4 regions of the Streptomyces sp. CA-251247 genome follow, and region 1 is predicted to be linked to each of the others. Evidence: riboswitches for the same ligand, from Rfam matches in the RefSeq annotation. Region 1 holds a riboswitch; each other region holds the start of a gene.

Region 1 (7,392 bases):
ACGTACCCACCGCCTACTACGAGGATCCGGGGACGCTCCGTGGTGCTCATGCCATCGAGTATCCACCCCCCTCGGAGGGGGTGCTCGTGAGCCCCTTCACAAGGAGTGGACCCACCTCTGCTACACTGCGCGGCCCACGTGATGGAGGTCATGATCCCGAAAGGGAACCGGCCCTCCGTCGGAGTCGTTGTTCACCCCCTGTGAGCTGCCCGCTTGAGCGGGGCCCGAGGTGAACCACCGTCGCGGCCCCGCCGGTCGGCGGCTGTCCGGACCGGCCGGGCCCGCGCCCGGCGAGCCCCCGCCGCCGGGCCTCGACAGCCATTCGGCCCCCTGAAGCGCCCACCAGGGACCATTTCCTTGTGAAGAACTTCACGAAGTTCGTTCGGCGGCGACGGACCAGGCGATCCCGTCCAGGATGTCGTGCTCGCTCACGACCACTTCCCCGGCTCCGATCCGCTCCATGACGGCGAGCAGGACGAGGGCTCCGGCGGCGATGACGTCCACTCTCCCCGGGTGCATCACGGGGATCGCCGCCCGCTCGTCGTGGGTGGACTCCAGGAGCCTGCGCGTCACCTCGGCGACCTTCTCGTAGGAGATCCGCGCGTGGTGGATCGCCGTGGAGTCGTACGCGTCGAGGCCGAGCGCGATGCCCGCGACGGTGGTCACCGAACCGGCGAGACCGACGAGGGTGCCGGCGCCGCTCAGCGGGACGGTCAGCTCCGCGAGATCGAGCGCCGCCTCGATGTCCGCCCGTATGGCGGCGACCTCGGCGGCGGCCGGCGGATCGCTGCGCACATGGCGTTCGGTCAGCCGTACGCAGCCGATGTCGACGGACCGGGCGGCCTCGACGGTGCGCCGGCCGATGACGAACTCGGTGGACCCGCCGCCGATGTCGACGACCAGGCGCTCCTCGTCACCGGCGAGCTCCTTGGTGGCGCCGGTGAAGGAGAACTCCGCCTCCTGGTCACCCGTGATCACCTCGGGCTCGACGCCCAGGATGTCGAGGACGCCCCGGACGAAGTCCCCTCTGTTCTCGGCGTCCCGGGAGGCGGAGGTGGCGACGAAGCGCACCTTCTGCGCACCGTGCTCCTTGATGACGTCCGCGTACTCGCGGCAGGCCGCGAAGGTGCGCTCCAGCGCCTCGGGGGCAAGACGGCCGGTGCGGTCGACGCCCTGACCGAGACGGACGATGGTCATCCGGCGGTCGAGGTCGACGAGTTCGCCGGTGGCGGGGTCCGCGTCGGCGACGAGCAGCCGGATCGAGTTCGTGCCGCAGTCGACGGCGGCGACCCTCGTCATGCCGGGCCGCCGTCGTCGCCGGCGCCCGCTGCGGTGTCCGCCGCCGTGCCCGCGGCCGCCGCGCCCGGCTCGTCCACGATCCCCGCGGAGACGCACGGGCCCTTGCGCCACCACTCCGGCAGCATCGCGATCGCCTCGTCGCCCAGCGGGTTGACCCCCGGGCCCGCCGCCAGCGAGTGGCCCACCAGGACGTGCAGGCACTTCACCCGGTCCGGCATACCGCCCGCGCTCGGGAAGTTCGCCAGGACCTCGATGGCGTCACGGCGCGCGATGTAGTCCTCGTGGGCCGCCCGGTAGGCCGCCGCCAGCTCCGGATCCGTGGCGAGGCGCTCGGTCATCTCCTTCATCACGCCGTTCGCCTCCAGCGTGCCGATCGCCGACGCCGCCCGCGGGCAGGTCAGGTAGTACAGCGTCGGGAACGGGGTGCCGTCCGGAAGCCGGGGCGCCGTCTCGACGACATCGGGCTGCCCGCAGGGACAGCGGTGCGCGATGGCGCGCAGTCCGCGCGGCGGACGCCCGAGCTGCTCCTTGAACGCGGCGATGTCCGCGTCGGTGGGCTCGGTCGGATCGGTGTGGGGAGGAGGGGTTTCCATGCCTGCCTTGGCTCTACGGTTCTACGGTTCTACTGGCGTGCGGTGCCGTCTACCGGCGGTCGGCGGTGTCGACGCCGTCCCAGACGTTGGAGTACCAGGGACGGTCGGCCGCCCCCTCCTCCGTACGGCGCTTCTCCGCGACTTCGGGGTCGATCATGGTGTAGCCGGTCTCGCCCGGCATCACGTAGTGCAGATGCTCGCGGGCCAGCCGCTTGACGTACATGTCGTCCTGGAGGCGCGCCTTCTCGTCGCGCAGCTCCTCGACCTGCTGCTCCGCCTCGGCCATCCGACGCCTCTGCTCGGCCATGTCGGAACGCTGGGAGACGTACTGCCGCATCGGATAGGCGAGGGCGACGACGAGGGAACAGACGATCAGGGCGAGGAACGCCGCACGGCCGGTGAGCCGGGAGCGACGGGCCTGCCGCCGGGTCTGGGAGCGGTAGACACGAGCCGCGGTCTGCTCACCGAGCAGCCGCAGCCTGGTCGCGGTGGAGAACCGATCGCGGTCCTTCGCGGCCATGTCCTGCCTCCCCTGCTAGGGCCTGTCGTTGGTGCCGGGCTCGTGTGCCCCGGCCTGATCCACAACGACAGACCCTACGTGCGCACGTCCCCGGACACGGTACGGGACCGCGGCCGGGGACGTGTGGACGACTTGCTAGCCGCTAGGACCTGGACACGACCTAGCCCTTGAAGCGGGGGAAGGCGCTGCGGCCGGCGTACACCGCGGCGTCGTCGAGGATCTCCTCGATGCGCAGCAGCTGGTTGTACTTGGCGACGCGCTCGGAGCGGGCCGGGGCGCCGGTCTTGATCTGGCCGCAGTTGGTGGCGACGGCGAGGTCGGCGATGGTGACGTCCTCGGTCTCACCGGAGCGGTGGGACATCATGCACTTGAAACCGTTGCGCTGGGCCAGCTCGACGGCGTCCAGGGTCTCGGTCAGCGAACCGATCTGGTTGACCTTGACCAGCAGGGCGTTGGCGGAGCCCTCCTCGATACCGCGGGCGAGGCGCTCGGGGTTGGTGACGAACAGGTCGTCGCCGACGATCTGGACCTTGCTGCCCAGCTTGTCGTGCAGGACCTTCCAGCCGGCCCAGTCGTCCTCGAACAGCGGGTCCTCGATGGAGACCAGCGGGTAGGAGGCGACGAGCTCCTCGTAGTACTCGGTCATCTCGGCGGCCGAGCGGGACTTGCCCTCGAACTCGTACGCGCCGTCCTTGTAGAACTCGGACGCGGCGACGTCGAGCGCGAGCGCGATGTCCTTGCCGGGGGCGTAGCCGGCTTCCTTGATGGCCTCGAGGATCAGGTCCAGGGCGGCGCGGTTGGAGTCGAGGTTCGGCGCGAAGCCGCCCTCGTCACCGAGACCGGTGGACAGGCCCTTGGTCTTCAGCACCTTCTTCAGGGTGTGGTAGACCTCGGCGCCCCAGCGCAGGGCCTCGGAGAAGGACTCCGCGCCGATCGGGGCGATCATGAACTCCTGGATGTCCACATTGGAGTCGGCGTGCGAGCCGCCGTTCAGGATGTTCATCATCGGAACGGGCAGCAGGTGCGCGTTCGGGCCGCCCAGGTAGCGGAAGAGCGGCAGGTCGGAGGCCTCGGAGGCGGCGTGGGCCACGGCGAGGGAGACGCCGAGGATGGCGTTGGCGCCGAGCGAGGACTTGTCCGGGGTGGCGTCCAGGTCGAACATCGCCTGGTCGATCAGGCGCTGCTCGGTGGCGTCATAGCCGACGAGCTCGGGGCCGATCTGCTCGATGACGGCGAGGACGGCCTTCTCGACACCCTTGCCCTGGTAGCGGTTCTGGTCACCGTCGCGGAGCTCGAGAGCCTCGAACGCACCGGTGGATGCGCCGGACGGAACTGCAGCACGACCCGTGCTGCCGTCGTCGAGGCCAACCTCGACCTCGACCGTGGGGTTGCCTCGGGAGTCCAGGATTTCCCGGGCTACGACGACGTCGATGGACGGCACGAGCATCTCCTTCTGGGATGTGACGCTTGGAGTGCAGGGTCTCATTGGCCTTGCGGCACGAGCCTAACCGGCGGCGGGGCATCAGCCGCCCGATGCCCGCCTCCTGGGACGAAAAAGGGCATGAACAGCGGGTGCTGGGGACAAAACGCCCCCAATCTACCCATGGGTAACAGAGAGAACCCCGGCCCGGCGCGTACGGGGGATGCGCTCCGGACCGGGGTGGTCTGTGTCCCGGGGGTGCGGGCCGGCGCAGGTGCGCCGGCCCGGGTGGGTCAGCTCAGGTGGAGCTGCTGGCCCGGGTGGATCACGTCGGCGTCGGTGACGACGCCCTTGTTCAGCTCGAACAGCTTCTCCCAGCCGCCCTTGACCTTCTCGGCCTTGGCGATCTTGCTGAGCGTGTCACCGGCCTTGACCTTGTACTCGCCGTCGCCCTTCTTGAAGGACTTGGCGGCCGGCTTCGAGGACTTCGCCGGGGCGGGGGCCTCGGCGCGCTCGGAGCGGGTGGTCGGGGCCTCGGCACGCTGCTGCGGCTGGGCCTCCTGCGCGGAGCCGGCGTCGTTGGCGGCGTTGGACAGGTTCACGCCGCAGTTCGGCCATGCACCCTTGCCCTGGCCCGCGAGGACCTTCTCGGCTATCTGGATCTGCTGCGCCTTCGAGGCCTGGTCGGCGGTCGAGGCGAACTGGGTACCGCCGTAGGCGGCCCAGGTGGAGGCGGAGAACTGCAGGCCGCCGTAGTACCCGTTACCCGTGTTGATCGACCAGTTGCCGCCGGCCTCGCACTGCGCGACCTGGTCCCACTCGGACGTGGTCGCGGCGGAGGCGGTGGTGGCGCCGAGCAGCGGGGCGGCGACAGCCGCACCGGTGATGCCGGCGAGCGTGGCGATACGGGTGGCCTTGGACGGGCGACGGTGCTTGGCCTTGCCGGAAAACAGCATGGAACATCTCTCTCACCGACGCCTACGAGGTGAGCTGTCGGGTTCGGGCCAAGTGAGTTGCCCGGCCGCGCAGTCGTGCGCACGGCTCCACCCCAAGCCGGTACCCGCAGTTCATCTTCAACTGCCGGGGCCGGCGCTTACCTTGGTTCCCCCGCTCCTGCCTACGGCGCATACGCGTCGACTACTCCCCCGACCGACGGCAGGATTCGGCGTGACGGTCAGCGGTGCCCGCGATGGCGAGCGGTTCAGACCGTAAACACAGAGCTCCCCGATGTTCAAAGACGAACATCGGGGAGAAAACGCCCATCCCGCCCCTCCGGAACCGTGCGTTTCTGCAGGTCGAGGGCGGAATGCCCCGTTCCGCCGGGCAAGATGGGCGAGTTGCGGCAAAGAGACCCTTGTCTCAGTTGCACGATTTGGACAAAGGCGCCTGTACTGCCCCTACTTCGGGTCGAGCTCCAGGCTCTGGCCAGGCAGGATCAGGTCGGGGTCGTCACCGACGGTCTCCGCGTTCGCCTTGTAGAGGGAACTCCAGCCTCCCGGCAGCTTCTGCGCGGCCGCGATGGCCGACAGGGAGTCGCCCGGGCGGACGGTGTACGAACCGGGCGTGGCGTCCGCGCCGTTCGTCTCGGCCGGCTTGCCGGCCTCATCGGCCGCACCCTCGCCGTCGCGTGCCGCATCGTCATCGCGCGAGGCATGGCGCCCCGCTTCGCGCTCATTGTCCGTATTGCCCGGCCCGGTCGTTCCGGTCGCCCCGGTCGACTCCGGCTCCGTCGGCTCGGCGGCGGGTTCGCCGCGGTGCTTGCCGGTGGCGCTGCCGCTGTCACCGGTCCCGCTGTTGCCGATGCCCTGCGTCGGGGCCGGCGCGGGCTCGGCCGTCTCGGAGGGCGAGGCGGACTTCGAGGGCGCCAGCGAGGCGAGGGGGTTGTCGGACGTCGCCGGCGCGCTCTGCTCCCCGGAGGGGGAGGCTCCCGGGTCGACACCGGTGCCGGTGCCGTCCTGCGTCAGCCCGGCGATGCCCGCGCAGGTCGCCCACGCCTCGGGGCCCTGGGCCTCCAGGACCTTCTCGGCGACGGCTATCTGCTGGGAGCGGCTGGCGAGGTCGGCCCGGTCCGCGTAGTCCGTGCCACCGAAGTCCTCCCACGTCTCCTGGGCGAACTGCAGACCGCCGTAGTAGCCGTTGTCCATGTCGGCACTCCACTGGCCGCCGCTCTCGCAGGCCGCGACGCGGTCCCAGGTGGCGGCGTCGGCGGCGGAGGCCGAACCCGCACCGAGAAGGGGGATCGCGATGGCCGATCCCGTCACCCCTGCCGCGACAACGATGGCCGGAGCCTGACGGGGACGACGGTGACGACCTTGGCCGGAAAGCATGCGGGTGCCCTTCGAGTGACTACAGATAACAACTGATGTCTTCTGAGACGACCGTGAAAGTAGCCGGATTCGATCGTGTGTCACAAGTCGATGCAGCGGAGATCACGTGAAAGTCACAGTCTTGACGGATCGTCAGCTGTGCCCAGGTGTGAACTCAACGGGCAGACTTCGCAATCCACGCATAATGAGACCCCCACGCCAGCGCAAATCGGCCGGATCGCCCGCAAGCCGCAAGTCCGGCATTCTCCGGAGCAGCGTGGCGATCGCGGTCTGGCCCTCCAACCGGGCCAGCGGTGCGCCGAGGCAGTAGTGGATGCCGTGCCCGTAACCGAGGTGCTGGTTGTCGCGCCGGGAGAGGTCGAGCGCATCGGGGTCCGTGAACCGCTCCGGGTCCCGGTCGGCGGCCGCGAGCACCACGAGCACCGGGTCGCCCGCCGCGATCTCCTGGCCGCCGATGACGAGGGACTCCGTGGCGAAGCGCCAGGTGGCGAGCTCCACGGGGCCGTCGTAGCGCAGGAGTTCCTCCACGCCCGTCTCCAGCAGCGCGCTCTCGCCGGCGGCGAGGGAGGCCTGCAGCCGCTCGCGCTGCTCCGGGTGGCGCAGCAGCGCGTACACACCGTTCCCGATGAGGTTCACCGTTGTCTCGAAACCGGCGAACAGCAGGATGAAGGCCATCGCGGCGGCCTCGTTCTCGGTGAGGTGCTCGCCGTGGTCGCTCGCCCGGATCAGCCCGGAGATCAGATCGTCGCCGGGATCCTCGCGCTTGCGGTGGATCAGCTCGGCGAGATACCCCCGCATCTTCTTCACCGACCGCGCGACACCTCCGCGCGGACCGCCCCCGTGACGGATCATCATGCCCGCCCAGTCCCGGAAGTCGTCCTGGTCCTCCGGCGGGACACCGAGCAGATCGCAGATGGCGTAGATGGGGAGCGGAAAGGCGAACTCGTGGATGAGGTCCGCCTCCCCCTTTTCCACGAAGCCGTCGATGAGCTGATCGGTCAACTGTTGAACACGCGGCGCGAATTCGGCGACGCGCCGCGGGGTGAACGCCTTGGAGACGAGCCGCCGCAGCCGGGTGTGGTCGGGCGGGTCGATATTGAGCAGATGCGTCATCAGCTCGGCCTTGCGCTCGCCGGGAATCCCCGTCTTCCCCTTCGCGTGCGCGGGCTCGTCGTGGTGCGCGGGATTCTTCGACAGCCGCTGGTCGGCGAGAGCCTGCTTGGCATCGGCGTA
Region 2 (7,392 bases), 2.8 Mb from region 1:
CGGCCTGCATGCTCACCAGCAGTTCGTGGTCCTTCTGCAATGTCTCCAACTGTGCCTGCAACGCTGCCGCCTCGGACCTGATGCGCTCCTGCTCGGAGGCGTTGCTCTCCAGGTCGGCGGCAACCTGCTGGGCGTAGTGGGACTGGAGGTGGTTGGGGTTGTGCTCCGGCATGACAGCTCACTTTCCTCGCATACCAGTTGTGGTGCGGGATGCTACCTACAAACAACGCTCCACTGAACGTCCGGGCAGGTATCGACGCTGCTCACACTCACAACGAGACATGATGTTCGAAGACTTCGGGCAGTTTCGACGCGCCTCGGTCACTGTGCCGGTCTCACTGCAACGGGGTGAGTGTTTCGGCGGCGCCGCATTTCGCGCACGCCCTGGTGCCCGGGCGCCGGAGCACCATCAGGGTCTGGTCGAGGTCGAGTACATCGCCGTCGTCCGCGTCCTCGCAGTCGTGCACGTGCACCACGTTCCAGCCGGGGCGGCCGCGCTCCCGCGGCAACCGCTCGATGCGCCAGGCCCGTCGCGACTCACCCGCCTCCACGGCGGGGGTTGCCGCGGGGACGAGCACATCGTCCGGCTCGGGTGCGGGTGCCGCGGCAGCGGGCGCAACCGCAGCGGCAGTTGCGGGTGCGGGTGCGGGCACAGGTTCCACCTGCTGGGTGGGGATGTCCTCGTACGGGACACCCTGCATCGGCCGGACGTATTCGGCGGGCACCCACAGCACCAACTCGGCCGGTTCCACCCACTCCTCGGCCGTCGTCTGCCACATGGGCACACCGACCTGGTACATCCATCCGCGTGAGGTCTGGAGCCGGGAGTGCACCAGACCGCGGACCTCCTGTCCGTCCGGGAGAACCACCACGATCGGCGGCAGCGGGTCTGCGTTCATCCCCCCACCGTACGTCCGCACCCATGATGTGCTGCCGTCGCGGTGACCTTCGGTTTCTGACGGACCGCCGACGTCGGTCGGCGAACCCGATGGGGTGGGGTCGTGGTATCGGGGACCTGAGACTGAGGTCGCGCAGGAGATCAAGGCTCCTGAGAGGTGGGGGTCACCGGTTCGAGGGACAACTGGCTCCGTATGCCCTTGGACACCTCTGTGGAGGGAACACGGGGAGAGACGGACCGACCTCCACTCCGAGGAGACCGCACGATGAGTACCGAACTGACGGTCACTCTGATCGTCGCAGCGACTGCGGTTCTGGCCATGCTGGTGGTGACCGTGGTGCTCGCGGTCAGGGTGGTGAAGGCGCGCGCCGTACTGCGCGAGGCCGGGGTGCCGCTCAAGGACAAGGCGCTCTTCTGGGGCTCGCTCGTCTACGCCGTCAGCCCGGTCGACCTGCTTCCCGACCCGGTCTATCTCGACGACATAGGAGTGCTCCTGCTGGCACTGCGGGCCCTGCACTCCGCGGCGACCGCGGCGAGGGGGCCCGTGCGGGGCTCCGCCCGACGCCGGCGGTCACTCGAGAAACCCCTGGCGAATCCCCTCGAGAAACTCTGAGGTTCGCGAAAGCGCCGAGGCGCCGGTCCCCCGTCAGGTGGGACCGGCGCCTCGGCGCTGTTGGGCCGTGCTGTGTCAGGCCCTGGCTCAGTGGGCAGCGGCTCAGTAGGGACCGTTCACGTTGTCGATCGAGCCGTACCGGTCCGCGGCGTAGTTGCACGCGGCGGTGATGTTGGCGACGGGGTCGTAGCTGTCCATCGCCGTGCCGGGCACGTGGTAGGCCAGGAACGTCGGCTGGATGACCTGGAGCAGACCCTTGGACGGGGTTCCGGCCGCGGCGTTGGAGTCCCAGTTGTTGATGGCCAGCGGGTTGCCCGAGGACTCGCGCATGATGTTGCGGTGGATGCCCTCGTACGTGCCGGGGATGCCGTGCTGGGCCATGACGTCCAGCGACTCCTTGATCCAGCCGTCCAGGTCGTTGGTGTAGCTCTTGACCGGTGCGGCCTTCGCGGCCGGTGCGGCCTTCGCGACGGTCTCGACGGCCGGCGTCGATGTCCGCTCGGAGCGGTCGGCCCGCTCGGTGGAGGTCCTGGCCGGGGCGGGGGTGACCCCCGTGGCCTTCTTGCCGACGGAGAGCTTCAGGCCGGGGTGGATGAGCGCCGGGTCCGCGCCGATGGCCCTGCGGTTGTCCTGGTAGAGCTTCTTCCAGCCGCCGCTCACGGCGAGCTGGTCCGCGATCGAGGACAGGGAATCACCGGCAGCGACCGAGTAGGTCGTGGGGGCCTTCTTCGCGGGAGCCGGCGCGGCGGGGGCCACGGCCTGGTGACCCAGGGACGGGTGCGTCGTCGCCGGGGCGGCGCCGGCGGTGGTCGCCCCGATCACCGGGAGGACCAGAGCGGCCCCGCCCGTACCCGCGGCGACAATGCCCCGGGTCAGGGAACTGGTCTTGGGACGGCGGTGCTTACCCTTTGCAGGCATGACGCATTCCTCTCCGTCGCCTGCGAGGTGAGCTGTCGGGTGCGGACTGGAGATGTCCGGCCGCGGTTGAATGCGACTTGACCCCGAGCCGTTCCGGATTGCGGATCGGCGGCTTACCTGGTTCCCCCGCTCCTGCCATGGGTGAGTGGTCGTGGTTTACGGGTGGCGGCAGGATTCGGCGTTCCACCCGGATTGACGGTGACGTTAAGCGAGTCGGGCGGGACGGAACAAGCCCTGAATTCACGACGTAAACCCCCGGGATGATCCAATGGGGGTAAATAACGCCGGGCCGCATCGGGCGGGAGGTTCAACTTTCTTTACGCAGAACGGATCTGGGCCGACGGGCATTGATCGCGATTTCCCCGCGGAGTGACCCATTTCACTGCAACCAATTGCGAAGCCGGGCGGTCCGCGAGGGCGCACGAAAGAAAGTAAATCGCCCCCGGTTCCCCCAATTCAGACATTGTGCCGCATGGCGAATAATTACCCATGCAATGACTTTTCGGACATGCCACATGCCCGGAATGCCCGTTTCCCTCCTGAAAGGATGACGATATGACCGCTTTGGGCCCTCAAGCGGTGTCTACGCATCATCTGGACGGTCTGCGGGTGGTCCCGCGTCGTCACCGGCCCTCGGGACGATCTAGCGAAGGTAGTTGTAGACCGTCGCCCGGGAGACGCCCAGGAGGTCCGTGAGTGCCTGCACCGAATGCTTCACCTGAAGAAAGCCGCGCTCCTTGAGTGAACGCACCAATTCACGCCGGGATGCGGCATCGAGGCTCCGCGGGGTCTGCCCCCGCGCGGCGGAGAACTCCTCGACAGCCGCGCGCAGTTCGCCGCTGCTGCGGGCCCGGAGTGTTTCCTCCAGCGATACATCGGGCTCCTCGGTTCGCACGAGTCCGGCGAGACTCCGGGCCGCCGTGGCGAAGAGGGAGACATCCAGATTGAGGCAGATGGCCGCCACATAGTCGCCCCGGCTGTTCTTCAGACCGATGGAGGTGCTCTTCGCGGGACGGCCGTCGGGAAAGCGATTGGGGTAATTCTGAAGAACGCTCGGGTAGTCGGGATCCGCGATCCGGGCGAGGCCGAGTTCGGTCGCCGGGTCGCCCACGGTGCGGCCGGAGAGGTTGTTCTCGATCGCCCGGACGGCATGGTCCGGATCGCGCAGGTCGTGCAGGACGACCTCGCAGAGCCCCGGGAACATCCGCCCCAGTGCGACGACAATCTTCTCCCCCTCGCGCAGGAGCAGTTCGTCCTCCGCGCGCTCGTGCCCCTCGGACGCGGCGCTCACGCGACGGTGCCTTCCGGGAACAGATTCCCCATCGCGGTCGCCGCCTTGAGCCCGGAACCGGTCAGCACCACCACCGTCGTTTCCCCTTCGCGGATGGCGCCCCGCTCGCGGAAGACGTCAATGGCCGCGGCGGCGGTCGCACTGGTGGGCTCGGCATACAACCCGGTGGCGGCGAGTCGGCGGACGCCGCCGGCGATGGCCGCCTCGGGAATCGCCGCCATGTCTCCGCCGGACCGGCGGACGGCGGCCACCACCTCGGGCAGCCGGACAGGGGTACGGATGGCGGTGCCCTCGGCGATCGTCGGGCCGAACGAGGGTGCCGGGGCGCCGTGGAACGCGGCGTGGATCGGAGCGCACGCGGCGGGCTGCGCCACCAACAGCCGTGGCCGCCTGGTGATCTGACCTGCTGTCATCAGCTCGGAGAATCCCCGATCGAGACCGAGCACGAGGCTGCCCGCTCCTGCCACGGTGACCACCGCGTCCGGGGCGGCGAAGCCGAGGTCTTCCCACAGCTCGTAGGCAAGGGTCTTGGTGCCCTGGAGGAAGAAGGGGTTCCAGTTGTGCCCGGCGTAGCACGTGCGGGCCGAGCGGCGCAGGGCCTCGGCGGCGGTGGCGTCCCGCCCACCGGGGACGGGCTCGATGGTGGCGCCGAATGCCCGGGTCTGCAGCATCTTCGCCGGTGAGGTCCCCTCCGGCACGAGGATCGTGGCTCCGACACCGGCCGCGGCACAGTAGGCGGCGACCGACGAGCCACCGTTGCCCGAGCTGTCCTCGATCACCTCGCGCACCCCGGTCGCTGCCAGCGCCGAGATCATGACGCTGCTGCCACGGTCCTTGAAACTGCCGGTGGGGTTGAACCACTCCAGTTTGAAGCCGACGCGTGCACCGTCCCACTCCCTGTCGAGCAACGGGGTGCTGCCCTCCCCCAGGGTGACCGGACGGCCGACGGCCGACGGCAGCGCAGCGCGGTAGCGCCAGAGGGAACGCGTACCGCTGTCGATGTCGGCCGGAGTGAGACCCGGCAGCGGTGAGACGCTCAACGGCGCGCCGTCGTCACCGCGCCAGCGGCGGGCGTCCAGCGCGTACGTCCTGCCGGAACGCTCGTCGACCAGGTGCGGAGCGTGCCCGGACCGGTCTTCGCGTCCGTCTCGCGCTTCGCCGCCGTGCGGGTCCTCAGGTTCGCGCCGGTCTTCCACCAGGTCTCCTCCCGCCGGTCCTGCCACATGGTGATGGACACTTTATCCAGAGATGGACGAAACGTAAAACATCCCGGTGACCGGCAGAGCGGTTGTTACCTGTGCGTTCTGCACAGGTCGAAGGTGACAGCCGTGACTGTCGGAGCCTCTCCACCGCGTGACAGCGTCGGTCCCGTCATCGACCGAGGGAGTTCGCGTGAACAAGGGGTACGCCGTCTTCTGCGACGCAGACCGGCACTTCTACGACGCGCCGCACCGGCTGTCGCTCACCGACGACGCCGGACGCACCTCCCTGTACGAGCCCGCGCGCCGCCCCGTCCCCGCCGGCTGGCAACGCAACCGGTCCGGCGACTGGCTCGCGCTCCGCCCGGTCGACACCGATCTGCCCGCCCAGGGCTGGAAGATCCACGTCTCCGCCTGTCTCGACAACGCCGAATCGGTCCTCACCCGCGTGTGGTCCTACTGCGTCGCACGGGACATCGCCTTCAAGTTCATGCCGAGCCGGTATCTGCTGCACAACCGCAACGCCAAGTACGCGGACCGGGCCGGCAGCGGCAAGTTCATCACCGTCTATCCGGCCGACGACGAGCAGTGCGGCGTCATCGCGGAGGAGCTCGCCGCTCTCCTGGCCGGCGAGGCCGGACCGTACATCCTCAGCGACATCCGCTGGGGCGACGGGCCCGTCCACCTGCGCTACGGCAGTTTCACCAGGCGACACTGTTACGACGAGCACGGCGAGCTGCGCCCCGCCGTCGCGAACGCCGACGGTGAACTGGTGCCGGACCTGCGGGGCCCGGTGTTCCAGATACCCGCATGGGTCACGCCACCCGACTTTCTGAAGCCTCACCTCGACGCGCGCTCCGCGGTCACGGTCGACGCCATGCCGTACACCGTCGAGAAGGCGCTGCACTTCTCCAACGGCGGTGGTGTGTACGCCGCCCGTGACAACCGCACCGGCGAGAAAGTGGTCCTGAAGGAAGCGCGGCCGCATGCCGGACTGGCCGCCGACGGCGCCGACGCCGTGGCGCGTCTGCACCGCGAACGGACCGCGCTGGAGCGACTGTCGGGCCTGGCCTGCACGCCCGAGGTCCGCGATGCCTTCGTGCTCGGCGACCATCATTTCCTCGTTCTGGAGTACATCGAGGGCAAGCCGCTCAACTCGTTCTTCGCCCGGCGTCACCCGCTGATCGACGCCGATCCGGGGCCGGATCGCCTCGCGGAGTACACGGCGTGGGCGCTGCGCATCCACGGGCTGGTGGAGCAGGCCATGGAGGCGGTGCACGCGCGCGGTGTGGTCTTCAACGATCTGCATCTGTTCAACATCATGGTCTCCGAGGACGAGTCGTCCGTCGTCCTCCTCGACTTCGAGGCCGCGCACCAGAAGGGTCAGGGCGGCCGCCAGACGGTGGCGCATCCGGCCTTCGTCGCTCCGGCCGGCCGTCGCGGGTTCGACGTGGACCGCTACGCCCTGGCGTGTCTGCGGCTCGCGCTCTTCATCCCGCTGACCAGCCTCTTCGCCGTCGACCGCGCGAAGGCCACGCACCTCGCCGACATCATCGCCCGTCAGTTCCCGGTGGACCGGGCCCTTCTGGACGACGCCGTGCGGGAGATCCTGCGGGACCCGGGCAGTGCACCGGAAGCGGGCGCCGCCGGCTCCCCGGACTCCGGAAGCTACCTGCCCGTCTCCCCCGCCGACTGGCCGCACAGCCGCGACTCCCTGGTCCGTGCCGTCCTGGCCTCCGCGTCACCGGAGCGGGAGGACCGTGTCTTCCCCGGTGACATCGCCCAGTTCGCTACCGCGGGCGGCGGTCTGACCTTCGGCTACGGAGCGGCCGGCGTGCTGTACGCGCTGGACGCGAGCGGAGCGGACCGCTGCCCCGCGGCAGAGGAATGGTTACTGCTGCGGAGCAAGGAAGTGCCCTCGGGAACACCCGTCGGCTTCTACGACGGCCTCGCCGGCGTCGCCTGGACCCTGCAACGTCTCGGTCACACCGAACACGCGCTGTCGCTCGCCGAACTCGCCCTGGGCCAGCCCTGGGAAGAGCTCGCGCCGGACCTCCACAGCGGCCTGGCCGGACTGGGCCTCGCCTTCGACGCCCTCTCCGCAGCGACGGGCCACACGGACCTTCGTACGGCGGCGCTGCGGTGTGCGGAGCTCGCCGCCCGCTCCCTGACCGGAGGGCCCGGCCAGAACGCAGGCAGCCACACGGCCCGCGACGGATCGCGTGCCGGGCTGCTGCACGGAGCGTCGGGTACCGCCCTGTTGTTCCTGCGGCTGTACGAGCGCTCCGGCGACAGCACCCTCCTCGATCTGGCAGCGGAAGCTCTGCGCCGTGACCTCGCCCGCTGCGTGCACGGCGCGGGCGGCACCCTCCAGGTCGACGAGGGCTGGCGCACCATGCCGTACCTGGGCGCTGGCAGTGTCGGCATCGGCATGGTGCTCGACGACTACCTGGCCCACCGCCCGGACGCCGAT
Region 3 (7,392 bases), 3.6 Mb from region 1:
GCAAGGACTGGATCTTCAAGAAGGTCTACTCCTCGATGGACCGGGTCCTCGTGCACTCGGCGAGCTTCGGCTCCAACGCCCAGGCGATGGCCGCGGGCCTGGCGGTCCTGTCGGTGATCGAGGACGAGCAGGTCGTGGCGAACGCCCGGGCGACCGGTGATCTGCTGCGGTCCCGGCTGGCCGCGCTCGTCGACCGGTACGAGTTCCTGCACGAGGTACGCGGACGCGGTCTGATGATCGGTATCGAGTTCGGCCGGCCCGACTCGATCAAGCTCCGCAGCCGCTGGACCATGCTTCAGGCGGCCCGCAAGGGCCTGTTCGCGCAGATGGTCGTGGTGCCCCTGCTCCAGAAGCACCGCATTCTCACCCAGGTCTCCGGCGACCATCTGGAGGTGATCAAGCTGATTCCGCCGCTGACGATCGGCGAACGGGAGGTCGACCGGTTCGTCGCCGCCTTCACGGCCGTCATGGACGACGCGCACGCCGGGGGCGGTCTGATGTGGGACTTCGGCAAGACCCTGGTGAAGCAGGCGGTCGCCAACCGCTGAGCTTTTGCCTCTGAGGCAACAAGTTTGCCTCAGAGGCACTTTCTCTGGCCCAATGGATGCATGACCAGCCATGCGGGAGAGTCGGCGGGCACGCTGCCCGATGTCGCGCCCCGGCTGCGCGATCTGCGCCGCCGCCGAGGGCTCACCCTGGAAGCAGCCGCGCATCGCGCCGAGCTGTCACCCGCCCATCTGTCCCGGCTGGAGACCGGCCGCCGGCAGCCGTCGCTGCCGATGCTGCTCGGTCTCGCCAGAATCTACGGTACGACGGTCGCCGAGCTTCTCGGCGAGCAGGCGCCCGAGCGTGAGCCCGTCATCCGGGCCGGTGCGCGCGAGCCCACCGCGGCGGACGGCTGGACCTACCACCAGGCCGGCGGATCCGGCCGCGCGATGCAGGCCCTGCGGGTGGTGGTGCCGTACGGAGCCCAGGGTGACCTGGTGCGGGTGCACCCGGGCGAGGAGTGGATCCACGTCCTCGACGGACGGCTGCGGCTGAGCCTCGGCGACACGGTGCACGAACTGGCCCCCGGGGACAGCGCGCACTTCGACTCGCTGACTCCGCACCGCATCGCGGCGGCCACCCCGGAAGGGGCCGAGCTGCTGTTCGTGCACACGCTGCTGCAGAGCCCCGATCTGCATCCGCACGCCTGAATCCGGGGACCCTCCGCACCACCGAGCCGAAAGGGAGACCGTCGTGTCCGAGAGCAACGAGGAGAAGTCGTTTCCCCGGGGGCTGGTGATCCGTCTCTTCGCGTATCTGGTGGCGGGCCATGTCTTCGCCGGGTTCCTCTATCTGCTGTTCACCGTGGGGGCGAAGTAGCCGGTTTCGGCGAGAGGTTCACGTACGGCGGGCGGCTGTACGTGAACCGGTGCGCTCACGCCGAGGGGCTCACGCCTCGTCGAGGAGCCGGGCCCGCAGCTGCTCGCGCGTCTCGGGGCTCACCTTCAGGCCCTCGGTGAGATAGCGGTCGGTGGTGCCCCAGGTCTGATCGATCGTGTCGAACGCGGCGTGCAGATACGTGGAGCGTGCGTCGAAGAGGGGGCTCAACAGCTCCATCACCTCCGGCGACATACCGGCGGGGGAGTTGTCCTTGCGCCGGACCACGTAACGCCGGTGCGGGTCGTTGGACTTGAGGTAGTCCGCCTCGATCGCCTCGCGCTCCACCCCGACCGCCATCAGGGACACGGCGATCGACAGACCCGCGCGGTCCTTGCCCGCGGCGCAGTGCATCAGGGCCGGCACGCTGTTCTCGGCGAGTGCGTGCAGGACCCGGCTGTGCTCGCCGGTGCGCTGCGTGATGATCGTGCGGTACGAGGCGGACATCCTGTCGGCCGCCTTGCCGTCCGAGAGGATCGAGCGCAGCTGGTCGATGTTGCCCTCGCGGACCATCTTCCAGAACTCCGCGCCGTCGGCCGGGTCGGTGAGCGGCAGATTCAGATTGCGTACGCCGGGAAGCTCGACGTCAGGACCTTCCAGCCGCATGTCCGCCGCGTTGCGGAAGTCGAAGATCGTGTGCAGGCCGAGCGTGGTGAGGAACGAGGCGTCGGTCGCGGTCGCGTTGGCGAGATGGCCGCTGCGGAAGAGCTTTCCGTACCGCACCTGCCTGCCGTCCACGGTCGGCAGACCACCCACGTCCCGGAAGTTGCGCACACCGGCCAGTTCGGGCTCGGTCGACGGGACCTGCGGCAGCTGCTGCGTCACGTGAGCTCCTGAAGTCACTGCGGTCGGCGCCGGTCGCCGACGACGGCGTGTTTCGACGATACGACATGGGTTCGTCGGGCAATCATCTTGGCCCCGACCCCGCAGAGGCGTTGCACGAGCGGTGGTCCGCGTCGGATGATGTGCGGGCCTGTGCGGACCTGTGAGTATCTGAGGGGTCGGGATGATCGAGAGCGTTGGCAAGGGTCGTACGTGGGTTCTCTCCGGACCGACGAGCAGCTATGCACTGCACCTCACGGACAGCGACGAGCTGCTCCATCTCCACTGGGGGCCACGCATATCCGGTGCGGACGCCGAGGCGGTCGCGGACCGGGGGCTGCCGCTTTACTGGCCGTTCGAGTCCCCTCTCGACGGGCACGAGGAGTACCCCGTCGAGGGCGGCCCCCGGTTCGTCCGTCCCTCTCTCTCCGTCCGCACGCCCCAGGTGCGCGGCACCGAGTGGGCCTTCGCCGACGCCTCGGCGGACGGCGACGAGCTGCGGCTGCGTTTCACGGACGCCGTGCACGGGCTCGGGCTCACCCTCCACCACCGCATGCGCGACGACGCCGATGTGGTCGAGCGCTGGGTGACGGTCGCCCATGAAGGGGACGGGCCCGATCTGGAGCTGCTGCGGGCCGACGCGGCGGCCTGGACGCTGCCGCAGCGCGACGCCTGGCGGCTGAGTCAGCTGCACGGCCGGTGGGCCGCCGAGTCCCTGCTCGTACGGTCCCCGCTCACCTACGGCGAGAAGGTGCTCAGCAGCCGCCGCGGCCACACCGGCCATCAGCACCTCCCCTGGGTCGCGCTCGACGCGGACGGGGCGACCGAGGAACACGGCGAGGTCTACGGCTGCGCGCTCGCGTGGTCCGGGTCGTGGCGCATCAGCGTCCAGCAGCTGCCCGACGGCCTGGTGCAGATCACCGGCGGGGCCGGTTACGACGACTCCGGACTGCTGAAGCTCGCTCCGGGGGAGAGCTACACCTCACCCGTCTTCGCCGGCCTGTGGAGCGCCGAGGGGTTCGGCGGCGCCAGCCGTGCCTGGCACACGTGGCAGCGCGCGCGGGTGATCCCGGACGCCGCCGCCGACCGGCCCGTCCTCTACAACTCCTGGGAGGCCACCAACTTCGACATCTCCGAGGACCAGCAGCGCGCGCTCGCCCGGCGGGCGGCGGACATGGGCGTCGAGTTGTTCGTGGTCGACGACGCCTGGTTCGGGCAGCGGACGAGCGACCGCGCCGGCCTCGGCGACTGGACCCCCAACCCGGACCGCTTCCCGAACGGCCTGCGGCCGCTCGCGGACGAAGTGCACGAGCTCGGCATGCAGTTCGGCATCTGGGTCGAGCCGGAGATGGTCAACGCCGACAGCGATCTCTACCGGGCGCACCCCGACTGGGTGCAGCACCACCCCGGACGGACCAGGACCGAGCTCCGCAACCAGCTCGTCCTGAACCTCGCCCGCCAGGACGTGCAGGACTACCTGTGGGAGCAGTTGCACACGCTGCTCGGCAGCGCACCGATCGACTATGTGAAGTGGGACTTCAACCGCTGCTTCACGGACGCCGGCTGGCCCGGTGAGGACTATCCGCAGCGGCTGTGGGTGGAACACGTCGACGCCCTCTACGCGCTCCTGGAGCGGCTGCGTGCCGCACACCCCGGTGTCGCGTTCGAGTCCTGCTCCGGCGGCGGCGGCCGGATCGATCTGGGGATCCTCTCCCGCACCGACCAGGTGTGGACCTCGGACAACACCGATCCGCTGGACCGGCTCGCGATCCAGGACGGCTTCACCCAGATCCACCCCGCTCGGGTGATGGCCGCCTGGGTCACCGACAGCCCCAATGTCCAGCTCAACGGGCGATTCAGCAGCCTGCGCTTCCGCTTCGTGAGCGCGATGGCGGGTGTGCTCGGGGTGGGCGGCGACCTGACCGAGTGGACCGCGGAGGAGCTGGCCGAGGCGCGCGACTGGGTGGAGCTCTACAAGAAGATCCGGCCGGTCGTGCAGCACGGAGACCTGTACCGGCTGCGGGCACCGGAGGGCGGGCTCAGCGCCGTGCAGTACATACGCGGGGACGAGACCGTCGTCCTCGCCTGGCTCCAGGCGCAGCACTACGGCGAGCAGCCGCCGCGGCTGAGGCTGCGCGGCCTCGACCCGGCCGCCGCCTACGCATGCCCGGACACGGCGCAGGTGCACCGGGGATCGGTACTGCTGCACCACGGGCTGGAGACCGGGCTGAAGGGTGACATGGACGCCACGGTGATCAGGTTGCGACGAATTGGCTGATACCGCTCATCATTCTTTGCATATGGGTTTTCTGTCCGAATTGAACTGTTCGCCACAGCCTGCCCCGTCTGGAATGGAGATGGGAAAAGGCCCGTGAGCAGGATCTCATTCGTGACGGACCGTGGCTGATCCACCGGCCAGAAATGCGACGCCAGAAGGAAGTTGAGGCTCCTTCGTCCACGGAGTGTGACCGGAATTTCCCGTCCGATATACATGTGGCCCGTGATCGGAAAAAGAGGTGGCTTGTTCCCGTCCGTAATGCTCGCTTACGGTCACGGAAATCCGGACGGACCGCCTAATCCTGCCGCCGACCGGAATACCCACCCACCCACGTGTGGCAGGAGCGGGGGACCCAGGTAGTACGCCGTCCGGTGCTCCGGACGGCTTGGGGTGAAGTCACGCAGCCATGTGACCGGGCAGCTCCAGCCCGAACCCGACAGCTCACCTCGCCGGCGCCGGAGAGGAATGCGCCATGCCCGGAAAGGGTAAGCACCGCCGTCCCAAGTCCCGTTCCATCTCCCGCGGTTTCGTCGCCGCGGGTACCGGTGGCGCAGCCATCGCCCTCCCGCTGATGGGTGCGGCAGGCGCCCACGCCGCGGACAAGGCCGCTCCCGCCGCGGCCCCGGCCGTCGCTCCGCAGAAGGCGGCCGCCGCACCGGCCGCTTCCACCGCGCAGAAGCCGGCCGCCCCCACGTCGTACCGCGTCGTCGCCGGTGACTATCTGTCCAAGATCGCCGCCGAGCACGACGTCCGTGGCGGCTGGCAGAAGCTGTACGCGGACAACCGTGCCGCCGTGGGCGACGACCCCGCGCTGATCCACCCGGGCCTCAAGCTCACCATCGGCGCCAAGGCTCAGGAGCGGCCGGCCGAGAAGCCGGCGCAGAAGGCGGCCCCCGCGAAGCCGAAGGCCTCGGACAACGAGGACCGCGCCTCCCGCAGCGAGTCCCGCGCGAGCGACACGGCCGCGAAGGCCTCGACGAGCTACTCGGCCGAGTCCGCCCCGCAGGAGAGCGCCTCCGGCTACTCCGCGCCGCTCGACTCCGCCGCCGTCACGACCCCGTACCGCGCCTCCGGCGCCATGTGGTCCAGCGGCTACCACACCGGTATCGACTTCTCCGCGTCCACCGGCACCACGGTCAAGTCCGTGGGCCCGGGCAGTGTCGTCTCCGCCGGGTGGAGCGGTGCGTACGGCAACGAGGTCGTCATCCAGCACACCGACGGCACCTACTCCCAGTACGCCCACCTCTCGTCACTGACCGTCTCCGCGGGTCAGAACGTGAGCGGTGGACAGCAGATCGGCCTCTCCGGCTCCACGGGCAACTCCAGCGGCCCGCACCTGCACTTCGAAATCCGCACCGGCCCGGGCTACGGCTCGGACATGGACCCGGTGTCGTACCTGCGCCAGCACGGCGTTTCTCTCTGACGCACCCAAAACGCCCGAATCCCCTCGTGCCGCCCATTCCGGCACGGGGGGATTCGGCGTATTCCGCGCTTGTCGAAACTTGACCGGTGGCAAAGATCACGCACCGTCAACCCCTCCTTACGGTCGCGTAGGTCACACGCGTAAGGACAGGATGAGTTCTTGTGTCAGACGATTCGAGAACAGACGAAAAAGGCGCAATCGGGTCGTACGCGGCGATCGGTGACAGCTTCACCGAAGGCGTCGGAGACCCGGGACCGGACGGGGCGTTCGTCGGCTGGGCGGACCGTTTCGCGGTCCTGCTCGACGACCGGATGCCCGAACACACCTTTCGCTACGCCAACCTCGCCGTGCGCGGCCGGCTGCTCGACCAGATCGTCGCGGAGCAGGTGGCGCGGGCGGTGGAACTCGCCCCGGACCTGGTGACGTTCTGCGCCGGCGGCAACGACATCATCCGCCCGGGCAGCGACCCCGACGACGTGGCCGAACGTTTCGAGCGGGCCGTCGCCGATCTCACCGGCGCGGTCGGGACGGTGATGGTGACCACCGGCTTCGACACCCGCGGTGTGCCGGTGCTGCGCCATCTGCGCGGCAAGATCGCCACGTACACGGCCCATGTCCGGGCCATCGCCGACCGCTACGACTGTCCCGTGCTGGACCTCTGGTCGCTCAAGTCGGTCCAGGACAGGCGGGCGTGGGACTCGGACCGCCTGCACCTGTCGCCCGAGGGTCACACCAGGGTCGCCCTGCGCGCCGCCCAGGTCCTCGGACTCGACGTACCCGCCGACCCGGACCAGGAGTGGCCGGTCCTGCCGCCGCGCGCTCCCTATGAAGTGCGCCGGGACAACGTCCAGTGGGCACGCGAGCACCTGGTGCCGTGGATCGGCCGCAGGCTGCGCGGCGAGAGCTCGGGCGACCACGTCGAGGCGAAGCGGCCGGACCTGCTGCCGCTGTGAGGCGGGCGGCGGGGAACCGCTACCGGCCGGCCTGCCGTGCCGGGATCCGCTCCAGTACCCCGCCGGCGAACACGTCGTACAACGGCAACGACTCCAGGTGGACATAGCCGATGTGGCAGTCGCAGACGGCCAGCGGACAGGTACGGGGGCGCAGCGCCTGCCGGAGGCGAAGGACCCGCGCTCGCCTTCTCCGACGGATTCGCTCTCCATGCATGGCGGGGCATGCCCGTGCCCGCCGCGTTCCTTCAGGAACTCTCCTCGCTCACACCCCAGCGCATACGCACCGAGGAGAACGCGGAACTGCGCCGGGTGATGCTCGAGTACTACGGCTACGACCGCTACCTCGCCGAGTCGGGCGCCCAGCCGGTCCACACCGACGAGTCCGGCACGCTGTGGCGGATCGCGTTGACCGACGACGAGGACGTGGTGATGGTCGAGGTGCTCAACTCCACCCCGGAGCCGGACGGCACGCACCGTACCTACTGGCTGCGGGT
Region 4 (7,392 bases), 2.8 Mb from region 1:
TGGAGGAAGTCGTTGCCGGACACGTCCGCGCGGTTGCCGGACGAGATGAAGGAGGAGAGTCCGGCGCCCCTGCGGTGCAGTCCCGCGAGGAGCGCGATGCCGATCGCCCCGGACTGGGTGAACAGACCGATGCGTCCGGCGGCCGGGGTCTCGGGCGCCAGCGAGGCGTTCAGCCGGACGGCCTGCGAGGTGTTGATGATGCCGAAGGCGTTCGGGCCGATGATCCGCATGCCGTACGACCGTGCCTGGCGCACCAGTTCCCGCTGGAGCAGCCGGCCCTGCGCCCCCGACTCCGCGTATCCGGCGGACAGCACGACCAGGCCCTGTACGCCGTGCTCACCGCAGTCGGCGACGGCCTCCGGCACCCGTTCGGCGGGCACGGCGACGATCGCCAGGTCGACCGGCTCCGCCGTCCGGGCCACGATCTCGCCGACCGAGCGGAACGCCGGCACGCCCTCCAGCTCGGTCTGCGACTCGGCGAAGGCCCGGTTCACCGCATACGTACGGCCGGTGTAGCCCGCCCCCAGCAGATTGCGCAGCACCGTACGGCCCACCCCGCCGGGCGCCCGGCCGGTGCCGATGACCGCGACCGAGCGCGGCGCGAGCAGCCGCTGCACCGAGCGCGCCTCCGCACGCTGCTCGCGGCCGCGCTGCACCGCGAGGGACTCCGCCGTCGGTTCGAGGTCGAGGGTGAGATGGACGGAGCCTTCCTCAAAGCTGCGCTTCTGGGTGTAGCCGGCGTCCCGGAACACCTTGATCATCTTGCCGTTCGCGGGCAGCACCTCGGCCGCGAAGCGGCGGATGCCGCGCTCCCGGGCCACCGCCGCGATGTGTTCGAGCAGGGCGGATGCCACGCCCCGTCCCTGGTGCGCGTCCTGGACCAGGAACGCGACCTCGGCCTCGTCCGCCGGCGCGCTCGCCGGGCGTCCCGTGGGATCGATCCGGTCGAAGCGGACGGTCGCGATGAACTCGCCGCCGACCGTGACCGCGAGACCCACCCGGTCCACGTAGTCGTGATGGGTGAACCGGTGGACGTCCTTGGCGGACAGCCGGGGGTAGGGCGCGAAGAAGCGGTAGTACTTCGACTCGTCCGAGACCTGTTCGTAGAAGCTGACCAGGCGATCCGCGTCCTCGGCGGTGATCGGCCTGATGCGCGCGGTGCCTCCGTCGCGCAGCACCACGTCTGCTTCCCAGTGAGCGGGGTAGGCGTGGTCCGGCTGGGTCTGCATGGCAGAAAGCGTACGGCGCGATCACCGGTCGCGGAGGGTGTTGGGGCGCGGCAGTCTGAGGATGGCCCGCAGACGTCCGCGGTCGGACCCGGGGCCGGTGCCGACCCGCGACCGCACATGAGAGACTGGTCTAGACAACCGCTAAGACTTGAAGGGCAACACCATGGCTGAGCGCCGCGTCAACGTCGGCTGGGCCGAGGGCCTTCACGCCCGCCCCGCTTCCATCTTCGTCCGTGCCGCCACGGCTTCCGGCGTCCCCGTGACGATCGCCAAGGCCGACGGCAACCCGGTCAACGCCGCGTCGATGCTCGCCGTGCTCGGCCTGGGCGCCCAGGGTGGCGAGGAGATCGTGCTGGCCTCCGAAGCGGACGGCGCCGACGCCGCCCTGGACCGGCTCGCCAAGCTGGTGGCCGAGGGCCTCGACGAGCTTCCCGAGACCGTCTGACCACCCGACGGTCCTGCGGCAAGGAGCCGCGGCATCCCGAATACGGGAGGCCGCGGCTCTTGCATTTCGCCGCCCGACTCTCGGCGATTTCCCGGGCGTCCTGGCCATATGGACGACATTGCCCTGCCATTCCGATCCTGTGAAAGGAATTCGGGCAGCCGGAAAGAAGCCCTGCAAACAACTCCCTCTTTGTATACGGCGCGACTGTTAATTGCGGACGCTCGCGGTGTTTACGGGATGTTGCGAAGTCCTCACGTGTTCCGTGATCCGCAGCCGGTGCGCGGCAGCCGCCCGCTCGGTGTGCAGGGCGGTCAGCGCCCGGGCCCGTTCGGCGTCGCCCCGCGCGACGGCATCCACGATCGCGCCGTGCTCGGCCCACGACTCGACGGGCGCGGCCGGCTGCTCCACGACGTACATCCAGGCGATCTTGTGCCGCAGCTGGGTGAGCAGAGCGATCAGGCCCGGGCTGCCGGAAGCCTGGGCGAGCGTCTCGTGGAACCAGCCGCCGAGCGAGCGCAGATCCTCACCCTGACCACGGCGGGCGCGCTCCTGGCCCAGCCTCACCAGGCCGCGCAGCACCTTGAGATGGGCCTCGGTGCGCCGCTGGGCCGCCCGGGCAGCGCCCAGCGGCTCCAGCAGCATCCGCACCTCCAGCAGGTCGGCCGCCTCCCGCTCGGTCGGCTCCGCCACACACGCGCCCGCGTGACGCCGGGTGGTGACGAAGCCCTCCGACTCCAGGGTCCGCAGGGCCTCGCGCACCGGGACGCGGGAGACACCGTAACGGCGGGCCAGCTGCTCCTCGGTGAGTCTGCTGCCGCGCCGGAACACACCGGAGACGATGTCGTCGCGGATCGCCGTGCATACCGAGTGCGCGGGAATGCGCATGACCGAACCTCCGCTTTAATCCGCGCGAAACGCAGCCGATTGACGACCGTTCGGTGACTCTATTGCAGCGGTCCACATTTTCCGATGCCCGGCGGGCATTCATGGATATCTTTTGGCCAGTTACCGGCGTACACCGCGCGGCATACCCACACCGGCATACCCACACCGGCACACATACATCGGCGCACACGGAAGGCCCCGGCGGTGGGCCGGGGCCTTGGGTGCGGTACGCGGACGTCGGGCGCGCGGCGCCTCTCGGCCGCCCAAGCCGTTTTCAGACGGTCGAGCCGTTCAGACGGTCGAGCGATCAGGCGGTCACGCGGCTCAGATGGTGACGCCGTGCGAGCGCAGGTACGCGACCGGGTCGATGTCCGATCCGTACTCGGCGCCGCTGCGGGCCTCGAAGTGCAGGTGCGGTCCGGTGGTGTTGCCGGTCGAGCCGGCGAGGCCGATCTGCCGGCCCGGGGTGACGGTCTCGCCGACCGACACGTTCAGCGACGAGAGGTGGCCGTACTGGGTGTACGAGCCGTCCTTCATCTTGATCACCACGTTGTTGCCGTAGGCGCCGCCCCAGCCGGCCTCGACGACGGTGCCCGCGCCGACCGCGTGCACCGGGGTGCCGGTGGCGGCGTGGAAGTCGATGCCGGTGTGGCTGCCGGAGGACCAGACGGCTCCCCCGGCCTGGTAGCCGGTGGAGACGTACGAGCCGGAGACGGGTGACACGAAGGCGTTCAGGCGCTTGCGCTCGGCCTCGCGGGCGGCACGCTCCCGGGCCTCGCGGGCCTCCTTGGCGCGGGCCTCGGCCTTGCGCTTGGCCTCGGCGGCGGCCTTGGCGCGGGCGACGGCCTCTTCGGCCTCCTGCTCCTGGGCCGCGGCCTGGTCGGCTATCTCGGTGGCGAGCGAGTCGGCGGCGACGGCCGTGCTCAGGCCGGTGCTCTCGAGAGTGACGGTGCCGGACTCGGGAGCGGCGGCTCCGGTCTCGGCGGCCAGCGACGGAGAGGCGAGGGTTCCGATGACGCCGGTGGTGGCCAGGGCCGCGACGCCGGCGATGCTCGCGCTTTTGCGCGCCATACGGCTCGGGGCACGGTGCTTCCCGGTGGGACGGGCGAACGCCATGAAGTGGCTGGTCCTTTCCTTCCTTCTCGCCTACCGGGTTAGCTGACGGGTTCGGAGCAGGAAGGTCTCCTACGGGCGCCTCCGCCGCAGCACAGCCGCGAAGGCATCCGATTCACCCCAGGGACTTCGTGTGGGTCCCCGGCTCCCCAGGCTCGCGCCTGACGGGGACTCGGCGATGGCTGTCCGTGCCGCGGATGCGGCGGTACTGGCGAACAGCCGGACCGACGCTAAGCGTGGCTACTTTCAATCACCAAACAGACAGCCCTGTTTGTAGCGCATGCCACAGGGCAGAGGGGAAGCCCCGCAGCAAATCGGGCAAACAGCGGAACCCCGGCATCGGGTGATGCCGGGGTTCCCTGGCCGCGCCCACCGCTCCACCGGACCGCGGAGACTGCTCCACCGGGAGGCAGAGGCAGCTCCGCCGAGAGGCAGGGGCGGGCCGACGGCCTCAATCAGCCGGTGACAACCGTCACTTCGCCGATACCGAGCGCCTTGACCGGCTCCTCGATCGCGGACGCGTCACCCACGAGCACCGTGACGAGACGGTCCTGGGGGAAAGCGCTGACGGCCGCGGCCGTCGCCTCCACCGTGCCCGTCTCGGCCAGCCGCACATACAGCTGCGCCTGGTAGTCGTCGGGCAGATGCTGCTCCACCTGGTCGACGAGCGTGCTCGCGACGGACGCGGCCGTCTCGTACTTCAGCGGGGCGACACCCACCAGGTTCTGTACGGCCACATCGCGCTCGGCGTCGGTGAGGCCCTCGGCCGCCAGCGTGCGCAGCACCTTCCACAGATCGTCCAGCGCCGGGCCGGTGTTGGGCGTGTCCACCGACCCGCTGATGGCGAGCATCGAGGCACCCGTGCCGTCGGGCGCCGAACGCAGGACCTGGCCGAAGGCCCGTACGCCGTAGGTGTAGCCCTTCTCCTCGCGCAGCACGCGGTCGAGACGCGAGGTGAGCGTGCCGCCGAGGCAGTACGCACCGAGCACCTGGGCGGGCCAGACGCGGTCGTGGCGGTCCGGGCCGACGCGGCCGATGAGCAGCTGCGTCTGTACGGCTCCGGGCCGGTCCACGATGATCACGCGGCCCGTGTCGTCGGCGGTGATCGCCGGGACGGGCCGGGACTCCGCGGTGTCGCCCGTCCAGTCGCCGAGGGTCTCGGCGAGCACGGCGTCGAGGTCGACCCCGGTGAGATCGCCGACGATCACCGCGGTCGCGGTCGCGGGCCGGACGTGGGCGTCGTAGAACGCCCGGACGCCCGCGGCGTCGATCCGGGCCACCGTCTCCTCGGAGCCCTGACGCGGGCGCGACATCCGCAGCGAGGCCGGGAAGAGCTGCTTGGACAGCTCCTTGGCGGCGCGGCGGGCCGGGTTGGCCATCTCGTGCGGGATCTCGTCCAGCCGGTTGCGCACCAGCCGCTCGACCTCGCTGTCGTCGAAGGCGGGCGCGCGCAGCGCCTCGGCGAGCAGCCCGAGCGCCTTGAGCAGCCGGGACACCGGCACCTCCAGCGAGACCCGGACTCCGGCGTGGTCGGCGTGCGCGTCGAGGGTGGCCCCGCAGCGCTCCAGCTCGGCGGCGAACTCCTCGGCGGAGTGTTTGTCGGTGCCCTCGGACAGGGCGCGCGCCATGATCGTGGCGACGCCGTCGAGGCCCTCCGGCTCGGCGTCGAGCGGGGCGTCGAGAGAGATCTCGACGGCCACGACCTGCTGGCCGGGGCGGTGGCAGCGCAGCACGGTCAGACCGTTGTCCAGGGTGCCGCGATCAGGCGCGGGGAAGGCCCACGGCTTGGCGGTACCCGCCTGCGGCTGCGGGTGGAACGTCATGGCGGTCAACGGCACGGCGGCGTCGCTCACTGGTCCGCCCCTTCTTCCGAGTTGCTCTGGTCGTCCTGGTCGTCCTGGTCGGCGGAGACCGGTTCGTACACCAGCACCGCCCTGTTGTCGGGGCGCAGCCGGGCCTGGGCGACCGCCTGCACCTCCTCGGCGGTGATGTCCAGCACGCGGTTGACGGCCGTCAGCGCGAGCTGCGGGTCGCCGAACAGCACGGCGTAACGGGCCAGTTCGTCGGCGCGGCCGGCGACGGTGCTGAGCCGGTCCAGCCATTCGCGCTCCAGCTGCGCCTGCGCGCGCTCCATCTCCTCAGGCGTCGGACCCTCGGCGGCGAACCGCGCGAGCTCGTCGTCGACGGCGGACTCGATCTGCGGGACCTCGACGCCGGCGGACGTCTTCACGTCCAGCCAGCCGAGCGAGGGGGCACCGGACAGACGCAGCAGGCCGAACCCGGCGGCGACGGCCGTACGGTCCCGCCGCACCAGACGGTTGTGCAGCCGGGAGGACTCGCCGCCGCCGAGGACGGTGAGCGCCAGGTCGGCGGCGTCGGCCTCGCGGGTGCCGTCGTGCGGGAGCCGGTAGGCGGCCATCAGCGCACGCGACGGGACCTCCTCCCGGATCTCCTCGCGCAGCTGCTCACCGATGATCTCCGGCAGGGAGCCGTCGCGCGGCGGCTGCTTGCCGTCGTGGGAGGGGATGGAGCCGAAGTACTTCTCGATCCAGGCGAGCGTGTGCTCCGGGTCGATGTCGCCGACGACCGACAGCACCGCGTTGTTCGGCGCGTAGTACGTACGGAAGAAGGCGCGGGCGTCCTCGAGGGTCGCGGCGTCGAGGTCGGCCATCGAGCCGATCGGGGTGTGGTGGTACGGGTGGCCCTCGGGGTAGGCGAGGGCGGTCAGCTTCTCGAACGCCGTGCCGTACGGCACATTGTCGTAGCGCTGACGGCGCTCGTTCTTGACGACATCGCGCTGGTTCTCCATGGACTCGTCGTCGAGGGCGGCGAGCAGGGAGCCCATGCGGTCGGCCTCCAGCCAGAGCGCCAGCTCCAACTGGTGGGTGGGCATCGTCTCGAAATAGTTGGTGCGCTCGAAGCTGGTGGTGCCGTTCAGCGAGCCGCCGGCGCCCTGCACGAGCTCGAAGTGACCGTTCCCCTTCACCTGGCCCGAGCCCTGGAACATCAGGTGCTCGAAGAGGTGAGCAAGCCCTGTACGGCCCTTGACCTCGTGGCGCGAGCCCACGTCGTACCAGAGGCAGACCGCGGCGACCGGGGTCAGGTGGTCCTCGGAGAGCACCACGCGCAAGCCGTTGGCCAGCCGATGCTCAGTCGCTGTCAGGCCGCCGGAGCCGGCCTGCGCTGTGGCCGTGTGACCCATGGGCATGTACGTCCCTTCGATCGCGATATGGAGAGTGCTGCCACTGTATGCAAGCGGGCTGACACCTGGCGAAGTTCCCGGGTCGTGGTCTGCGTTGTCAGTGGGACGGTCCACAATGGTCCGCGTCAGATCCAGATCCGGTACGTGAAGGAGCAGCAGCCGCGATGGCCCGCCGCAGCACGAAGACCCCTCCGCCCGACGACTTCGAGGAGCGGATCCTCGACATCGACGTCGTCGACGAGATGCAGGGCTCCTTCCTCGAGTACGCGTACTCCGTGATCTACTCGCGCGCCCTGCCCGACGCCCGCGACGGCATGAAGCCGGTGCACCGCCGCATCGTCTACCAGATGAACGAGATGGGCCTGCGGCCCGACCGCGGATACGTCAAGTGTGCACGTGTCGTCGGCGAGGTGATGGGCAAGCTCCACCCCCATGGCGACGCCTCGATCTACGACGCCCTGGTGCGGATGGCGCAGCCCTTCTCCATGCGGGTGCCCCTGGTCGACGGGCACGGAAAC

What was found. Region 1 has a riboswitch for cyclic di-AMP ahead of ACQPWZ_RS14800 (transglycosylase family protein). Riboswitches for the same ligand answer to the same signal wherever they lie in the genome.
Region 2: another riboswitch for cyclic di-AMP. It lies ahead of ACQPWZ_RS02440 (transglycosylase SLT domain-containing protein); the one in region 1 lies ahead of ACQPWZ_RS14800 (transglycosylase family protein).
Region 3: another riboswitch for cyclic di-AMP. It lies ahead of ACQPWZ_RS31125 (M23 family metallopeptidase); the one in region 1 lies ahead of ACQPWZ_RS14800 (transglycosylase family protein).
Region 4: another riboswitch for cyclic di-AMP. It lies ahead of ACQPWZ_RS27295 (M23 family metallopeptidase); the one in region 1 lies ahead of ACQPWZ_RS14800 (transglycosylase family protein).

The regions. Positions count from the first base shown of each region.
Region 1 is NZ_CP191861.1:3,381,563-3,388,954, forward strand. Features, by position in the region: gene ACQPWZ_RS14775 (NAD(P)/FAD-dependent oxidoreductase) at 1-50, opposite strand, end outside; gene ACQPWZ_RS14780 (exopolyphosphatase) at 370-1,299, opposite strand; gene ACQPWZ_RS14785 (DUF501 domain-containing protein) at 1,296-1,892, opposite strand; gene ACQPWZ_RS14790 (FtsB family cell division protein) at 1,942-2,412, opposite strand; gene eno (phosphopyruvate hydratase) at 2,573-3,859, opposite strand; gene ACQPWZ_RS14800 (transglycosylase family protein) at 4,126-4,788, opposite strand; cyclic di-AMP (ydaO/yuaA leader) riboswitch at 4,793-4,967, opposite strand; gene ACQPWZ_RS14805 (transglycosylase family protein) at 5,230-6,159, opposite strand; gene ACQPWZ_RS14810 (cytochrome P450 family protein) at 6,292-7,392, opposite strand, start outside.
Region 2 is NZ_CP191861.1:569,750-577,141, forward strand. Features, by position in the region: gene ACQPWZ_RS02425 (hypothetical protein) at 1-172, opposite strand, end outside; gene ACQPWZ_RS02430 (DUF6233 domain-containing protein) at 336-899, opposite strand; gene ACQPWZ_RS02435 (YkvA family protein) at 1,164-1,511, shown strand; gene ACQPWZ_RS02440 (transglycosylase SLT domain-containing protein) at 1,614-2,429, opposite strand; cyclic di-AMP (ydaO/yuaA leader) riboswitch at 2,432-2,587, opposite strand; gene ACQPWZ_RS02445 (helix-turn-helix transcriptional regulator) at 3,073-3,720, opposite strand; gene ACQPWZ_RS02450 (threonine synthase) at 3,717-4,832, opposite strand; gene lanKC (class III lanthionine synthetase LanKC) at 5,113-7,392, shown strand, end outside.
Region 3 is NZ_CP191861.1:6,987,051-6,994,442, forward strand. Features, by position in the region: gene ACQPWZ_RS31100 (aspartate aminotransferase family protein) at 1-548, shown strand, start outside; gene ACQPWZ_RS31105 (XRE family transcriptional regulator) at 609-1,196, shown strand; gene ACQPWZ_RS31110 (DUF6126 family protein) at 1,240-1,365, shown strand; gene ACQPWZ_RS31115 (tyrosine-protein phosphatase) at 1,435-2,247, opposite strand; gene ACQPWZ_RS31120 (alpha-galactosidase) at 2,429-4,522, shown strand; cyclic di-AMP (ydaO/yuaA leader) riboswitch at 4,838-4,992, shown strand; gene ACQPWZ_RS31125 (M23 family metallopeptidase) at 4,995-5,945, shown strand; gene ACQPWZ_RS31130 (SGNH/GDSL hydrolase family protein) at 6,107-6,898, shown strand; partial or broken gene ACQPWZ_RS31135 (STM4011 family radical SAM protein) at 6,918-7,061, opposite strand; partial or broken gene ACQPWZ_RS31140 (DUF6745 domain-containing protein) at 7,064-7,392, shown strand, end outside.
Region 4 is NZ_CP191861.1:6,144,083-6,151,474, reverse strand. Features, by position in the region: gene ACQPWZ_RS27310 (GNAT family N-acetyltransferase) at 1-1,229, opposite strand, end outside; gene ACQPWZ_RS27305 (HPr family phosphocarrier protein) at 1,393-1,674, shown strand; gene ACQPWZ_RS27300 (GntR family transcriptional regulator) at 1,882-2,559, opposite strand; gene ACQPWZ_RS27295 (M23 family metallopeptidase) at 2,884-3,675, opposite strand; cyclic di-AMP (ydaO/yuaA leader) riboswitch at 3,689-3,860, opposite strand; gene ACQPWZ_RS27290 (M16 family metallopeptidase) at 4,128-5,495, opposite strand; gene ACQPWZ_RS27285 (M16 family metallopeptidase) at 5,522-6,874, opposite strand; gene ACQPWZ_RS27280 (DNA gyrase/topoisomerase IV subunit A) at 7,039-7,392, shown strand, end outside.